DNA from 2 places in the Thauera sp. WH-2 genome. Region 1 is predicted to be linked to the other one. Evidence: predicted binding sites of a transcription regulator. Region 1 holds the regulator's gene; the other holds the start of a gene.

Region 1 (7,431 bases):
TTCCGTGCGCGGGCGCTTTTGCGGAGCGGATTCTGGCCGTGGATGCCGGGGTTGAGGCCTTTTAGGGGCTCATGCGAAGTATCCATGCAGGAACCAACGCCCGCCCCGATCCAGATCGCTGAAAATCCAGCACAGCACATGCCCGGGGTCGCGCGCGCGGTAATAGTCCCTGCGCACAGGCTGGCCGTCCCACCAGCCTGTTTCGATGCGCTCTGCGCAGCCGAGCAGAGTGAACCGCTCCGCGAGGATCGGGCGCGGTACGGGCAGCAACCACAGCGGACGCTCACGCGCGTGTGCAGCGGGGGGCAGGTGCGCCGTGGCGCGGTATGCGGGAACTGGCTCCCGGGCAGAGTGGGTGCGATCCGGCGCGTGCACCTGCAGGGCTGCCTCCGGGCGGTGCTCGGGCCGGGTGCCCAGCCGGATTACGCCGGAATCGCCCAAGCGTGCGCGCAGTCGGGCGAGGAGCAGAAAGGCGTCTGCCGCCTCCTGTCCGGTGTCGCCAAACAGGTCGCCGCTGGGTGTACTGGCTTGCATGGTGCGATCTGCCCGCACACGCAGTGCGCAGACCTCGGCGGGCAGGGGCAGCGAAGCCAGGCGTTCGCGTGCGATCAGCGCAAAACGCTGGGCGTCCGCCGACGGCTGGCCGAAAAGAAGTTCGAGCACGGTGGCCGGTTCGTGCTCGTACTCCAGGCTCAGGGTGCAGGCATCGAGGGCGGCATGGCGCGCCTGCAGCCATGCGGCAAGGCTGGCGAACAGCCTCCGGGCGGCGAAATTCAGCGCTTCGGCATGGTGTGTCGGCGCGGGGAGCGTCAGCGCATGGTCGAAGCCCTGCGGGGGGGCGAACCAGGGGCGCAGGTCGGCGAGTGTGCCGCGTGCGCGTGCGAGCGCTTCGCTGACCGCTTGCGCCTGGCGGCGGGCCAGGCCTGCGGCAGGCAGTGCTTGCACCTGGGCGAGGGTCTGCATGCCGAGACCGGCGAGAAGCTCGCAGGTCGCGGCGTCGCAGCCACTGTCCGCGAGTACGCTCGCGGGGAGTTCGTCCAGGTGCCGCAGCCAGTCCTCCTGCTCATCGTCCGCATCCAGCCGGCCTGCGGCGCTGCGGGCGAACCAGTGGGCGGCGAGAGGCGTTGGCGCACAAGCGAGCCGTGCCTCGAACCCGAGCGTGCGCAGTCCCTGCTCCAGTTCGTGTGCGATCCGGTGTGTACCACCGAACAGGCGTAGTGTTGTGGACACCTCGAGCAGCACGGCATCCGGTGGTGCCAGGCTGATGCGTGGGGTGAAGCGTGCAGCCCAGAGGGCGATCTCTTCCAGCGCGGCACGCTCGCATGCCGGCGCGCGCGCGCGTAGCGAAAGCCCGGGAAGCAGGCTCAGCGCACTGGCCTGGCGCAGCCCCGGCACGATGCCGAGCGCACGCGCAGGGGCATTCGCGGCGATCAGCTGCGCACGCGGCGGCGGGGAGGCGACTGCGAGCGGCTGCGGCGAGGACATGGCGCGGGTGAAGACCTGCAAGGGCAACTCGGGCAGTACGATGGCGAGCCACAGCATGGCGCGCAGGCTCAGCGGACCAGGGCCAGGGGGGACGAAGTGGGGGCAGCCACCCCCGGCGACCCTGCGGTAGCCCGGGGCGGCCCGTTCCCAGGTGACTCGTTCGCCCATGCTTCAGGTGCGGTCCCGGTGATCGGAGCGGCGGCAGGCGGCTCCGACCCGCCGGCGACATGCAGGTTCAACAGCAACGGCTCCGCGAGAGGCGGGCCGCGCCGCTTGAGCACATGGATCTGCAGGCCCTGATCATGTGCGGCAAGCGCCAGGCGCAGTGGCGCGGGCGATGAATGCTGCGCCGTGCTGTGCGGACGGAAAAGAAAAATGGGGGTGGCGCTTTCCTCGGCTGCGAGCTGCAGGCGCCTGAGGGCGGTGTTATCTCCCTGCAGGGCCCATGCAAGCACGCATGCGCAGTTGCCCGAAGCGGCCGCTTGGCGTGCGGCCCAGAGCAGATTCTGGCGGCTGCGGGTGCGCACCAGCAGCAGGCGTGACAGGGGTACGCCTGCGTGTGCCAGTGCAGGGGCGTAAGGCAGCAGGGGCGGAGCAATCCAGATCACCCATTGGGTCTGTGTCACGCGGCGCAACAGGGGCAGGAGCAGGGAGAGCTCCCCGACGCCGGGGCGGTCGCACAGCAGTTCGATCAGTGCGCCGGCTGGCCAGCCGCCACCCGGCAGCGCCGCATCGAGCTCGGCGAAGCCGCTCGGAAGCACCCGTGTCTGCCCCTGTGCAAGCTGACTTGCTTGCCAGACACTGCCGGCTGGCAGCTTGGCGAGCGCATTGGTGAGCGCATCCGTGCCGGCGGACAGGGAAAGGGGCGAGGATGCAGAAGGGCGCACAGAGGGGGGCGCAGGCAGGGAAGCATGCTGCGGCGCGTCCCCGGCGTGGCGAAGCGGGATGGCCATGGTGGTCGCGCCATCGGAATCGACGTCAGTGATCCTTGCGGATCAGCCCGACCATGATGCCTTCGATCACCACGGGCGCCTGGCGGGTGTCGACGACGATGGGAGTGTAGTCCGGGTTTGCCGGCAGGAGTTCGACCACCGGGCCCTTGCGCTGCAAGGTTTTGACCGTGACGTCGTCGTCGACGCGGGCGACCACGATCTGGCCGTTGCGCGCCTCAGTGCTGCGGTGCACGGCGATGAGGTCGCCGTCGAGGATACCGGCATCACGCATGCTCATGCCGCGCACGCGCAGCAGGTAGTGGGCCTTGGGCGAGAAGAGGGCAGGGTCGAGTTGGAAGCGCGCTTCGACATGCTCGGCGGCGAGGATTGGACTGCCCGCGGCAACCCGGCCAACCAGCGGCAGTCCGAGCGCCTCGGCGAGGCGGATGCCGCGGGCACGGCCTTCCTCGAGCAGGATGGCGCCCTTGGCGGCGAGTGCGCGCAGATGGGTCTCGGCGGCGTTGGGCGAGCGGAAGCCGAAGGCGGTGCACACTTCGGCGCGCGTGGGCGGTCGGCCCTCGGATTCGACGGTGGCACGGATGAAGTCGAGGATTTCCTGCTGGCGCGCGGTAAGGTTTTCGCTACGGGCACTCATGTCAGCCTCCAATGGATGGCTGTAATTTTAAACAGTTGTGCGCCGAGAGCAAGCGGTAAGGCAGAAACCAGAAACCGCAGTGGGCGCAATTCCAGCCCCCCCGGGCGGTCCAGCACCATCGCGCACATGGTCTCTCGGGCAGGTTCCGGAAAGAGCGGCGCGGAGCGGCTGCCAGCATGGTGCGGTCCTCCTGGCTGTTCGAGGCAATGATGCGCTGCATCTTGAGCCTGCGCCCGATATGGGCTATTGCTTCAGTCTCGGGCGCGGCTGCAGGTGCGCACCGAAGCGAACCATACGACAAGGGACGCGTCTGCCTGCCCGGCTGGCGCAGTTTCCGGAAGCTGTCCTGGCCAGCGTCGGTAGTGTTGGCCGGGGCTCTCGGCTAGAATCCGCCCCTCATCACGGAGAACACATGCTCAAAAGCGGAGATACCGCCCCCGCCTTTACGTTGCCCGATGCCGACATGGAAATTTTCGACCTCGCGTCGGAGGTCGGCAAGCATCATGTCGTTCTTTACTTCTACCCCCGCGACAAGACCCCGGGCTGCACGCTCCAGGCCGCAGATTTCAGCGACCACGAGGACGAGTTCGCCCTTTTCGACTGCATCGTGGTCGGCGTGAGTCCGGACGATTGTCTGACGCACGCCGAGTTTCGTGACCAGGAAGGGTTGTCGATCCGTCTGCTCTCCGATGCGGATACCGAGGCGTGCCGCCTCTACGGTGTCTGGCAGGAACGGGAAGTCGACGGCGTGAAGAAGATGGGTGTGCGGCGATCGACCTTCATCATCGACAAGGAAGGCTGCATTCGCCACGCGCTCTACGATGTGACACCCCGTGGCCACGCCGCCGCGGTTTTCGAACTGGTCAAGGAACTGGAACCCCGAAATGCAAAACGAAATCGTAAAAAATAGCGTGGTCACGCTGCAGTACACCGTGCGCGATCCGGAAGGCAGCGTCATCGACGACGGGCAGCACCCGCTGGTGTATCTGCATGGCGGCTACGACGGCATCTTCCCGGTGCTTGAAGAAGCGCTGCATGGCCGGAAGCTCGGTGAGCAACTGCAGGTCAAGCTGCAGCCCGAGGATGCCTTCGGCGACTACGACGAGGAATTGGTCCTGGTCGAGGACGCCAAGCTCTTCCCGGACAACATCGAGGTGGGCATGAGCTTCGAGCGCGTCTCGGACGACGGCGAGGAAGACATGGTCTACCGCATCACCGACATCGCCGACGGCAAGGTCGTGGTCGATGGAAACCACCCGCTGGCCGGTGTGGCGCTGGTATTCGACATCACCGTCGCTGAAGTGCGGGCGGCCAGCGCCGAGGAGCTCTCCCACGGCCACGTTCATGGTCCGGGCGGACATCACCACCACTGATATCGCTGAATCTCCACTGCTTCAGGTCGCCGGCCTGAGCGTGGAGATTGCGCGCGCCGGCGGCGAGATTCGTCCTGTCGACGGCGTCGACCTCGAGATCCGCAGCGGAGAAACGCTCGCCCTGCTGGGCGAGTCCGGCTGCGGCAAGTCCATGACGGCACTGGCGCTGGCCCGCCTGCTCCCCGATGGCGGGCGCATTGCGGGTGGCAGCGTCCGTCTGGGCGGAGAGAACCTGCTCGCGCTGCCCGAGGCGGCGATGCGCAAGGTGCGCGGCGGGCGCATCGGCATGATCTTCCAGGAGCCCGCCACCAGCCTCAATCCGGTGATGAGCGTGGGCGCGCAGATCGTCGAGGCGCTCGCGGTGCACGGCCTGCGCGGCGAGGCGGCGCGCGAGGAAGCCTGCAAGCTGCTTGAGGCGGTGGGTATTCCCGACCCCGCGCGGCGGCTGCGGGAATATCCCTTCCAGTTCTCCGGCGGCATGAAGCAGCGCGTGATGATCGCGATGGCGCTGGCCGGCCGGCCGCACCTGCTGATCGCCGACGAGCCGACCACGGCGCTCGATGTCACCATCCAGGCACAGGTGCTCGATCTGCTTGCCGGCATCCAGCGGCGCGAAGGCATGGCCATGCTGCTGATCACGCATGATCTGGGCGTGGTGGCGCGCATGGCGCACAGGGTCGGCGTGATGTACGCTGGCCAGGTCGTGGAAACCGGACCGCGGGCCGATTTCTTCACCGCGCCACTTCACCCCTATTCGCGCAAGCTTTTTGCCGCGCTGCCCGGCACCGAGAAGCGCGGCAGCCCGCTCGACGCGCCTGCGGGCAGCGTGCCGCCGCTCGATCGCAGCTTCGTGGGCTGCCGTTTCGCCGAGCGCTGTCCCATGGCTTTCGACCGTTGCGACGAGGAGTCGCCGGCGTGGCACCACGTGGGTGTGCAGGCGGTGCGCTGCCACCTGTACGAAGGGGTGAGCGTGCCGCGCGCGCTCGAGATGCAGGTTGCAGTGGGCGTGCCGGAGGCGCGCTCGGGGGGTTCCCAGGCGGTGCTCGAGGTGCGCGATCTGGCGGTGCATTTTCCGGTGCGCAAGGGACTGCTCCAGCGCCCGGTGGGCTACGTGCGAGCGGTTGACGGCGTCAGCCTGAGGCTGATGCCGGGGCGCACCCTGGCCCTGGTGGGCGAGTCGGGGTGCGGCAAGACCACAGTGGGCAAGGCGATCCTGCGCTTGATCGAGCCCAGCGCCGGCAAGCTGCTGCTGGATGGCGAGGCCTATTCGGCCTTGCCGCGGCAGGCGCTGCATGCGCTCAGGCGGGCGGTACAGATGGTGTTCCAGGATCCGTTCGCTTCGCTGAACCCACGCATGCGGGTGGGCGAGATCATCGCGGAGGGGCTGCAGGCGCTGGGTGTCGAGACCGACCCCAATACATGTCAGGTGCGCGTCGCGGAACTGCTCGAGCGCGTGGGGCTTTCGGGCGACATGCGCTGGCGCTATCCGCACGAGTTCTCCGGCGGGCAGCGTCAGCGCATCGCCGTAGCGAGGGCGCTGGCGGTTTCTCCGCGAGTGATCGTGTGTGACGAGCCGACGAGTGCACTCGACGTGTCGGTCCAGGCGCAACTGCTCAACCTGATGCGTGCCCTTCAGCACGAGCAGCAATTGGCCTACCTGTTCATCACACACAATCTCGCGGTGGTCGAGTACCTGGCCGACGACGTCGCGGTGATGTACCTCGGTCGGATCGTGGAAGAGGGGCCACTCGCACGCGTGCTTGGCGCGAGTGCCCATCCCTATACCCGGGCGCTTCTGGCAGCGGTGCCACGGCTGGGCGAAGAGGAGGAGAGGGGTGATGCTTCTGCCGAGGAGGAGCATGCAGCCCGTGCCGCGCAGATGATCGAGCTGCCGTCTCCCTTGCACCCGCCCGCGGGTTGTCATTTTCATCCGCGTTGCCCGCTGGCGAGCGACGTTTGCCGCGCAAGTTATCCCGGCACGACAGAACTTGGGCACGGACACCGTGTGCGCTGTCATTGGCCGCAAACCCAGCCGCAAACCCGGGTCTGAACGGCGCTCCGCGCAGCCGGGTGTCAGCGCGCCGCCTTGCGCTTGGCGCCCGACCTTGCCGTGTTGCGTGGCTGCGAGCGGGGCGACTTGAGCCCGGTGGCGCCTCCCTTCTTGGAGGGGGCGTTCAGCTTCAGTCCCTGCGGGCGAACGAGGGCTGCACGCAGGGGCAACAGGCTGACCACTTCCAGGGCCCCGTCCGGATCGACGCCGTCCGGTACCAACAGCGCGTAGCCCGGAGCGGGCTGGCTTCCTGAGGCAAGGCCGTTGAGCTTGAGCAGCTGGGCATGGCTGATGCCATGCCGTGCCGCCAGTGCCTGCAGGGTTTCACCCTTGGCCAGACGATGAATGCGCCAACTCCCGTCCTCCTCGTCGAGTTCGGCCAGCCCTTCCTGCAATTGACTGGCACGGTCGGCCGGCACGACAAAGCTCTGTCCCGGCAGGGTGACGGCCGGGCGATTGAAGCCCGGGTTCAGGGCCAGAAATTCGTCCAGCGGCATGTCGGACAGCCGCGCTGCAGTAGCCAGATCGACGCCGATCGGCGCATCCACGCTGACGAAGTGCAGCTCGTTGGCGACATAAGGCAACTCGAAGTGGAACAGTTCTGGTTGCGCGACGATGTTCTTGATGGCCTGCAGCTTGGGGATGTATTTCTGCGTCTCTTCCGGCATGCGCAGGTGCTTGTACTCGAGCGGCAGTCCCTCTTCGGCATTGCGCTTGAGGGCGCGCTGCACCGAGCCTTCTCCCCAGTTGTACGAGGCAAGTGCGAGGTGCCAGTCGCCATGCATGTCGTAGATGCGCTGCAGGTAGTCGAGGGCTGCATTGGTGGAGGCGATGACGTCGCGACGCTCGTCGATCCAGTGGTTCTGCGCGAGGTTGTAATGCTGACCGGTGGATGGGATGAACTGCCAGAGCCCAGAGGCATGCGCGCGTGAGTAG
Region 2 (7,431 bases), 630 kb from region 1:
CTCGTCCTCCAGCGTCACGAACAGCGTGCCCTTGGCGGTGCCGGGGCGCTGACGGCAGGTCACGAGACCGGCGCCGCGCGCGAGCATGCGGTCGGGCGCGGCGGCGATGTCGGCGGCGGTGAGAAAGCGCAGCCCCGCGAGCTGGTCGCGCACGAAAGACAGCGGGTGGGGGCCGAGGGTGAAGCCGAGGCGAGCGTAGTCGGCGAGCAGGTCTTCGGCCTCGGCGGGCGCGGCCAGCGTGGCAGCGACGTCGCCGCCTGGGGCCTGGGCGAGCAGCCCGGGCAGGGGCGCGGCGCCACTCGCCTGCCAGAGGGCCTGGCGGCGATGGCCGGCAAGGCTGGCGAGCGCACCACCGGCAGCGAGCGTGCGCAGGTCGCCGGCATCGAGCCGGGCGCGCGCGGCGAGGTCCTGGGTGTTGGTGAAAGCGTGCTCGGTGCGTGCGGCGACGATGCGGGTGGCGGCCTCGTGCGCCAGACCGCGGATCATGCGCAGGCCGAGGCGGACCGCGGGCTGCGGGGTCACGGGTGCCGCGACGCTTGCAGCCACCTGTCCGGGTTCCGCCGTGGTACCCCCCGCAGGCTCCAGCGTGCAGTCCCACTCGCTCACGGTGATGTCCGCCGCGCTCACCTCCACCCCGTGCCGGCGCGCGTCCTGGATCAGCTGTGAGGGCGAATAGAAGCCCATCGGTTGACTGTTGAGCAGCGCGGCGAGGAAGGCCGCGGGCTCGAAGCACTTCAACCAGGCCGAGGCGTACACCAGCAGCGCGAAGCTGGCGGCGTGGGATTCGGGGAAGCCGTAGCTGCCGAAACCCTCGATCTGCTGGCACAGGCGCTGGGCGAAGTCGGGGTCGTAGCGGTTCTTCTCCAGCCCGTCGAGCAGCTTCTGGCGGTAGCGCTCGAGCTCACCCTTGCGTCGCCAGGCGCCCATCGCACGGCGCAACTGGTCCGCTTCGCCGCCGGTGAAGCCGGCCGCGACCACCGCGAGCTGCATCACCTGCTCCTGGAAGATCGGCACGCCGAGCGTGCGTGCCAGCACGCCGCGGATCTCCTCGCGCTGGTCGTCCATCGGATCCTCGCCGCGCGCCGCGCGATCGCGTGCCTGCAGGTAGGGGTGGACCATGCCGCCCTGGATGGGGCCGGGGCGCACGATGGCGACTTCCACCACCAGATCGTAGAAGCGGCGCGGCTTGAGCCGCGGCAGCATGGTCATCTGCGCGCGCGATTCGACCTGGAACACGCCGACCGAATCGGCGCGCGACAGCATCGCGTACACCTCTTCCTGCTCGCGCGGGATTGTCGCCAGCGTCACCGCCTGCCCGCGCCAGGCCGATACCAACGCCAGGCCGCGGCGTAGCGCGGACAGCATGCCGAGCGCGAGCACGTCGATCTTCATCAGCCCGACCGCGTCGAGGTCGTCCTTGTCCCACTGGATCACGGTGCGATCGGCCATGGCGGCGTTTTCCACCGGCACCAGTTCGTCGAGCCGGCCGCGCGCGATGACGAAGCCGCCGACGTGCTGCGACAGGTGGCGCGGAAAGCCGATGAGTTCCTCGGTGAGGGCAACCAGGCGGCGGGTGACCGGGCTGGCGGGGTCGAGCCCGACCTCGGCGAGGCGCTCGGGCAGGATGCGGTGGCCGTCGAACCAGTGATGCGCGCGGGTGAGGCGCTCGATCAGCGCCTCGTCCAGGCCGAGCGCACGGCCGACGTCGCGCAGCGCGCTGCGTGCGCGGTAGCGGATCACGGTGGCGGCGAGCGCGGCGCGGTCCCGGCCGTACTTGCGGTAGATGTACTGGATGACCTCTTCGCGGCGGTCGTGCTCGAAGTCGACGTCGATGTCGGGCGGCTCGTTGCGCTCGCGCGAGATGAAGCGTTCGACCAGCATGATGCCGAGCTGCGGGTCGACTTCGGTGATGCCGAGCGCCCAGCACACCACCGAGTTGGCCGCCGAGCCGCGCCCCTGGCACAGGATGCCGGCGATGCGGGCGAAGCGGACGATGTCGTGCACGGTGAGGAAATAGGGCTCGTAGCCGAGCTCGGCGATCAGTGCCAGCTCGTGCTCGATCTGCGTGCGTACCGAAGCCGGCGCGGGGTCGTCGGCGGGCTGGGGCGGCGTGGCGGTGGGTGCCGGGGTTGCGATGCGCAGCGGCGCCGGCGGGTCGGAGCACGGGGCCGTGGACGACGCATGGCCGGCGCAGGCTGGTGGCACGGGTGCCACGGTGTTACCGGCGCGAACGGAGACCTGCGCGCCGAAGCGCCACATCAGCCCGCCTTCGACCAGGCGGCGCAGCCAGCTCGCCGGAGTTTCGCCGGCGGGGACGAGTTCGGCCGGGTATTCGTAGCGCAGCTCGTCCAGGCTGAAGCCGCAGCGCGCGGCCACGGCGAGGGTTTCGGCCAGCAGTGCGGGCGGGTAGCGGCTGGCGAGCGTGGCGTGATCGTGCAGGCGGCGTTCGCCGTTGGGCGCGAGCGCCAGGCCGGCTTCAGCCACGCTGCAGTGCAGGCGCAGCGCAGTCATCACATCGGCCAGCGGGCGGCGGGCGGCCTCGTGCATCAGCGCGCCGCTGGCGGCGACCAGCGGCAGGCCGGCGCTGCCGGCGATGTGATCCAGCCGGTGCAGGCGGCGATCGTCCACGCCGTCGAGCAGGGCCGTCATGACGATCCAGCTGCGGCCGGGAAACAGCTTGCCCAGCCAGCGCGCGTCGGCGGCGAGCGCTGCCGACGCCTCGTCCAGCCCATGCAGGGGTGGAAAATGCGGTGGTGGCACGAGCAGGGCCAGGCAGTCGTCGAGACGCTGCGCAGGGTCGGCTTCGAGCATTTCCCGGTCGATGTGGTAATACCCCTTGTCGGCCGCACGCCGTGCCTGGGTAATGAGCCGCGAGAGTTGGCCGTAGCCCCGCCGGTTCGCGGCCAGCAGCACGACGTGGGGCCCATCCGCGAGCTGGAACTCGCTGCCGATGATCAGCTTCGGGCGGCCCCTGACGGGCATGTCCTGCAGTGCACGATGCGCGCGCACCACGCCGGCCAGCGAGCATTCGTCGGTGATCGCGATTGCCGCATAGTCCAAGGCCGCAGCCCGCTCGACGAGCTCCTCGGGGTGCGAGGCGCCGCGCTGGAAGCTGAAGTTGCTCAGGCAGTGAAGTTCGGCATACGGGATGGGCATGCAAAACTGTAAATAAATACAGTTTTTCTTGCAAGGCTTACGGCTGATCGTGAATGCTGGACACTGTCTTGGGGTCTACCGCAGTCGCATGTGCCAAGTGCGCTGTTAAACTCTCGAACTCGTTCGCTTTTCCTGTCGCGGTCGATGATCGCGTATGTCCTTCACTGCCCGGCCGGCATGGCCGTCAAGGAGTCCTTCATGAGCTTCACCAAGTCCCGCAAGGTGCTGTTCGGCGCGCTGGCGCTCGCTTTCGCCATTTCGAGCCCGGTGTACGCGCAGCAGAAGTCGGTCGCCATCACCGCGATCGTCGAGCATCCGGCCCTCGACGCGGTCCGGGATGGCGTCAAGGAGGCGCTCGCGGCCGCGGGCTACGAGGACGGCAAGAACCTCAAGTGGCAGTACCAGAGCGCCCAGGGGAACACCGGCACCGCGGCACAGATCGCGCGTAAGTTCGTCGGCGACAAGTCCGATGTGATCGTCGCCATCGCCACGCCCTCGGCGCAGGCCGTGGCAGCCGCGACCAAGGATATCCCCCTCGTGTTTTCGGCGGTGACCGATCCCGTGGCCGCCAAGCTGGTGCCTTCGATGCAGCCCTCGGGCACCAATATCACGGGGGTGTCGGATGCGCTCGAGCTCGACAAGCAGATCGAACTGATCAAGCGTGTGGCGCCCGCTGCCAAGCGCGTGGGCATGGTGTTCAACCCAGGCGAGGCCAACTCGGTCGTGGTGCTCGAGCAGATGCGCGAGCTTCTGCCCAAGCACGGCATGAGCCTGGTCGATGCCGCTGCGCCGCGTTCGGTGGATGTCGGCTCGGCTGCTCGCAGCCTGATCGACAAGGTCGATGTGTTCTACACCAGCACCGACAACAACGTGGTGTCGGCCTACGAGGCGCTGGTCAAGGTCGGCATGGACGCCAAGATCCCGCTCGTGGCTGCCGACACCGACAGTGTCGCGCGTGGCGCGGTGGCCGCGTACGGCATGGACTACAAGGCCATTGGCGTGCAGACCGGCGAGATGGTTGTGCGCATCCTCAAGGGCGAGAAGGCGGGTGACATTGCCTTCGAGACCAGCAACAAGCTGTCCCTGCATGTGAACCCGGGCGCCGCGCAGAAGCAGGGCGTCACGCTGGCAGAAGACCTCGTCAAGGACGCGGCCAAAGTCATCGAGTAATCGCGTTCAGGCTCGGTCCAGGACCGGCCGGATCGCTCCGGCCGCCGCGGGCGCTCCTGTCAGGGCGCCCGCGTCGTCTTTCAATCAACGGTATTTCCCATGTCCCTCTACACCTTGCTCGGGGCGCTGGAGATCGGCCTGATCTTCAGTCTCGTCGCCCTCGGCGTGTACATCTCGTTCCGGCTGCTGCGCTTTCCTGACCTGACCGTGGATGGCAGCTTCCCGCTCGGCGGCGCGGTCGCCGCGACCATGATCGCCGCCGGCTACGATCCTTTCACCGCCACCATCGTGGCGACGCTCGCCGGCGCGGTCGCGGGCCTGATCACTGGCTGGCTCAACGTCAGCCTCAAGATCATGGATCTGCTCGCCAGCATCCTGATGATGATCGCGCTGTACTCGATCAACCTGCGCATCATGGGCAAGCCCAATGTGCCGTTGATCATGGAGCCCACCGTATTCAACCTGCTGCAGCCCGAGGCGATGGCCGACTATGTGTTCCGCCCGCTGCTGCTGGTCTTTGTCGTGCTGGCGGTCAAGCTCGCCCTGGATGCCTACTTCGCCACCCAGAGCGGGCTGGCGATTCGCGCCACCGGCTCGAACCCGCGCATGGCGCGCGCGCAGGGTGTCAATACCGGGCTGGCGGTGCTGGCCGGCATGGCGCTGTCGAATGCGCTGGTCGGCCTGGCCGGGGCGCTGTTCGCGCAGACGCAGGGCGGGGCGGACATCTCCATGGGCGTCGGCACCATCGTCATCGGCCTGGCGGCGGTGATCGTCGGCGAGAGCCTGCTGCCTTCGCGCAAGCTCTACCTGGCGACGATCGCGGTGATCGTCGGCGCCATCGTGTATCGCTTCTTCATCGCGCTCGCGCTCAATTCGGACTTCATCGGCCTGCAGGCGCAAGACCTCAACCTCGTCACCGCGGTGCTGGTGACGGTCGCGCTGGTGGTGCCCAAGCTGCGCGCGCACTGGTCCGGAAAGAAGGTGAACTGACATGTTGAAAGCAACCGACCTGCGCCTCACCTTCAACCCCGGCACACCGATCGAGACGCAGGCCCTGCGCGGCATGTCGCTCGAGATTCCGACCGGGCAGTTCGTCACCGTGATCGGCTCCAACGGCGCCGGCAAGTCGACCTTCCTCAATGCCGTCTCCGGCGAGCAGCGTGTCGACAGCGGCACGATCGAGATCGACGGCATCGACATGACCCGCCAGCCGGTGTGGGCGCGTGCGCGGCACGTTGCCCGCGTGTTCCAGGACCCGCTCGCCGGCACCTGCGAGGACCTGACCATCGAGGAGAACATGGCGCTCGCCAAGATGCGCGGCGAGCGCCGCGGCTTCTCATTCGCGGTCAAGCCGGCGCTGCGCGAGGAGTTCCGTGCCCAGCTGTCCACGCTCGGGCTCGGTCTGGAGAACCGCCTGTCCGATCGCATCGGCCTGCTCTCGGGCGGCCAGCGCCAGGCGGTGAGCCTGCTGATGGCTGCGCTGCAGCCCTCGCGCCTGCTGCTGCTTGACGAGCACACCGCGGCGCTCGACCCGCGCACCGCGGCCTTCGTGCTGGAGCTCACCGTGCGCATCGTCGCGGAGCACAAGCTCACGACGATGATGGTCACGCACTCGATGCGTCAGGCGCTCGACGTTGGCCAGCGCACCGTGATGCTGCACCAGGGCCGCGTCGTGCTCGACGTCTCCGGCAAGGAGCGCGAAGGCCTCGACGTGCACCACCTGCTCGACATGTTCGAGAAGGTGCGCGGCGAGGAAATCGACGACGACGCGCTGCTGCTGGGCTGAACGGAGACGGGCCTGTCCCGGCTGCGCAGCCCCTTTCCGTCAATCTCATTTTTTAGAATCTGCGCTTCGTTCAAGCGCCACCATAGAAGTCCGCCATGTCCCAGACGCCTGACTCCCATTCCGTTCGCCCCCCTGTGCGGACGCGCTTCGCCCCCAGCCCCACCGGCTATCTCCACATCGGCGGAGCGCGTACCGCGTTGTTCTCCTGGGCATTTGCCCGCCGCCACGGAGGCACCTTCGTGCTGCGCATCGAGGACACCGACGTGGCGCGCTCCACGCCTGCGGCGGTGCAGGCCATCCTCGACGGCATGGACTGGCTGGGCCTGGCGCACGACGAAGGTCCGTTCTACCAGATGCAGCGCATGGACCGTTACAAGGAGGTGATCGGCCAGATGCTGGCCGCCGGCACCGCCTACCACTGCTACATGTCGTCCGAGGAACTGGATCAGATCCGTGAGGCGCAGCGTGCGCGCGGCGAAAAGCCGCGCTACGACGGTCGCTGGCGCCCTGAGGCGGGCAAGACCCTGCCGCCGCCGCCCGAGGGTGTGCAGCCGGTGGTGCGCTTCCGCAACCCGAGCGAGGGCGTGGTGGCCTGGGACGATCTGGTCAAGGGCCGCATCGAGATCGCCAACGCAGAGATGGACGATTTCATCATCGCGCGCGCCGACGGTACGCCGACCTACAACTTCTGCGTGGTGGTGGATGATTGGGACATGGACATCACCCACGTCATCCGCGGTGACGACCACGTGAACAATACGCCGCGCCAGATCAACGTGCTGCGTGCGCTCGGCGCCGAGGTGCCGCAGTATGCGCACCTGTCGATGATCCTCGGCGACGACGGCACCAAGCTCTCCAAGCGGCATGGCGCTGTGAGCGTGATGCAATACGACGAGGATGGCTACCTGCCCGAAGCGGTCATCAACTACCTGGCGCGCCTGGGCTGGAGCCACGGGGACGACGAGGTGTTCAGCCGCGAGCAGTTCGTGGAGTGGTTCGACCTCGACCACATCACGCCCTCGGCTGCGCAGTTCAACACCGAGAAGCTCAACTGGCTCAATGCGCAGTACATCAAGAAGGCGGACGATGCCTTCCTCGCCGCAGACGTTGCCAACCGCCTGGCCCGCCGCCAGGTGAACCCCGAAACCGGCGTGACCCTGGAGGCGGTGGTCGCGTTGTACAAGGACCGGGTCGCCAACCTCAACGAACTGGCCGACTCGGTCGAGCTGTTCGTGGCCGATGTGCATCCTGCGCCGGAAGTGATCGGCCAGCATCTGACCGATGCCGCCAGAGCTGCGCTCGCCAGCCTGCGTGCGCGC

The links. The regulator LexA, encoded in region 1, represses DNA repair genes until DNA is damaged. The targets are predictions, from matches to a motif close to ACTGTATNTANATACAGT.
Region 2: ACNKW1_RS03670 (error-prone DNA polymerase) is a predicted target of LexA. The motif match lies at 3,162-3,179, and genes of this name have one in related genera.

What each region holds. Positions count from the first base shown of each region.
Region 1 covers NZ_JBLWFG010000001.1:136,034-143,464, forward strand. Annotated here, with positions in the region: gene ACNKW1_RS00720 (Y-family DNA polymerase) at 70-1,542, opposite strand; gene imuA (translesion DNA synthesis-associated protein ImuA) at 1,554-2,438, opposite strand; gene lexA (transcriptional repressor LexA) at 2,464-3,072, opposite strand; gene ACNKW1_RS00735 (peroxiredoxin) at 3,485-3,982, shown strand; gene ACNKW1_RS00740 (FKBP-type peptidyl-prolyl cis-trans isomerase) at 3,957-4,445, shown strand; gene ACNKW1_RS00745 (dipeptide ABC transporter ATP-binding protein) at 4,417-6,495, shown strand; gene ACNKW1_RS00750 (transglycosylase SLT domain-containing protein) at 6,519-7,431, opposite strand, start outside.
Region 2 covers NZ_JBLWFG010000001.1:764,290-771,720, reverse strand. Annotated here, with positions in the region: gene ACNKW1_RS03670 (error-prone DNA polymerase) at 1-3,156, opposite strand, end outside; gene ACNKW1_RS03665 (ABC transporter substrate-binding protein) at 3,355-4,326, shown strand; gene ACNKW1_RS03660 (ABC transporter permease) at 4,426-5,316, shown strand; gene ACNKW1_RS03655 (ABC transporter ATP-binding protein) at 5,318-6,112, shown strand; gene gltX (glutamate--tRNA ligase) at 6,208-7,431, shown strand, end outside.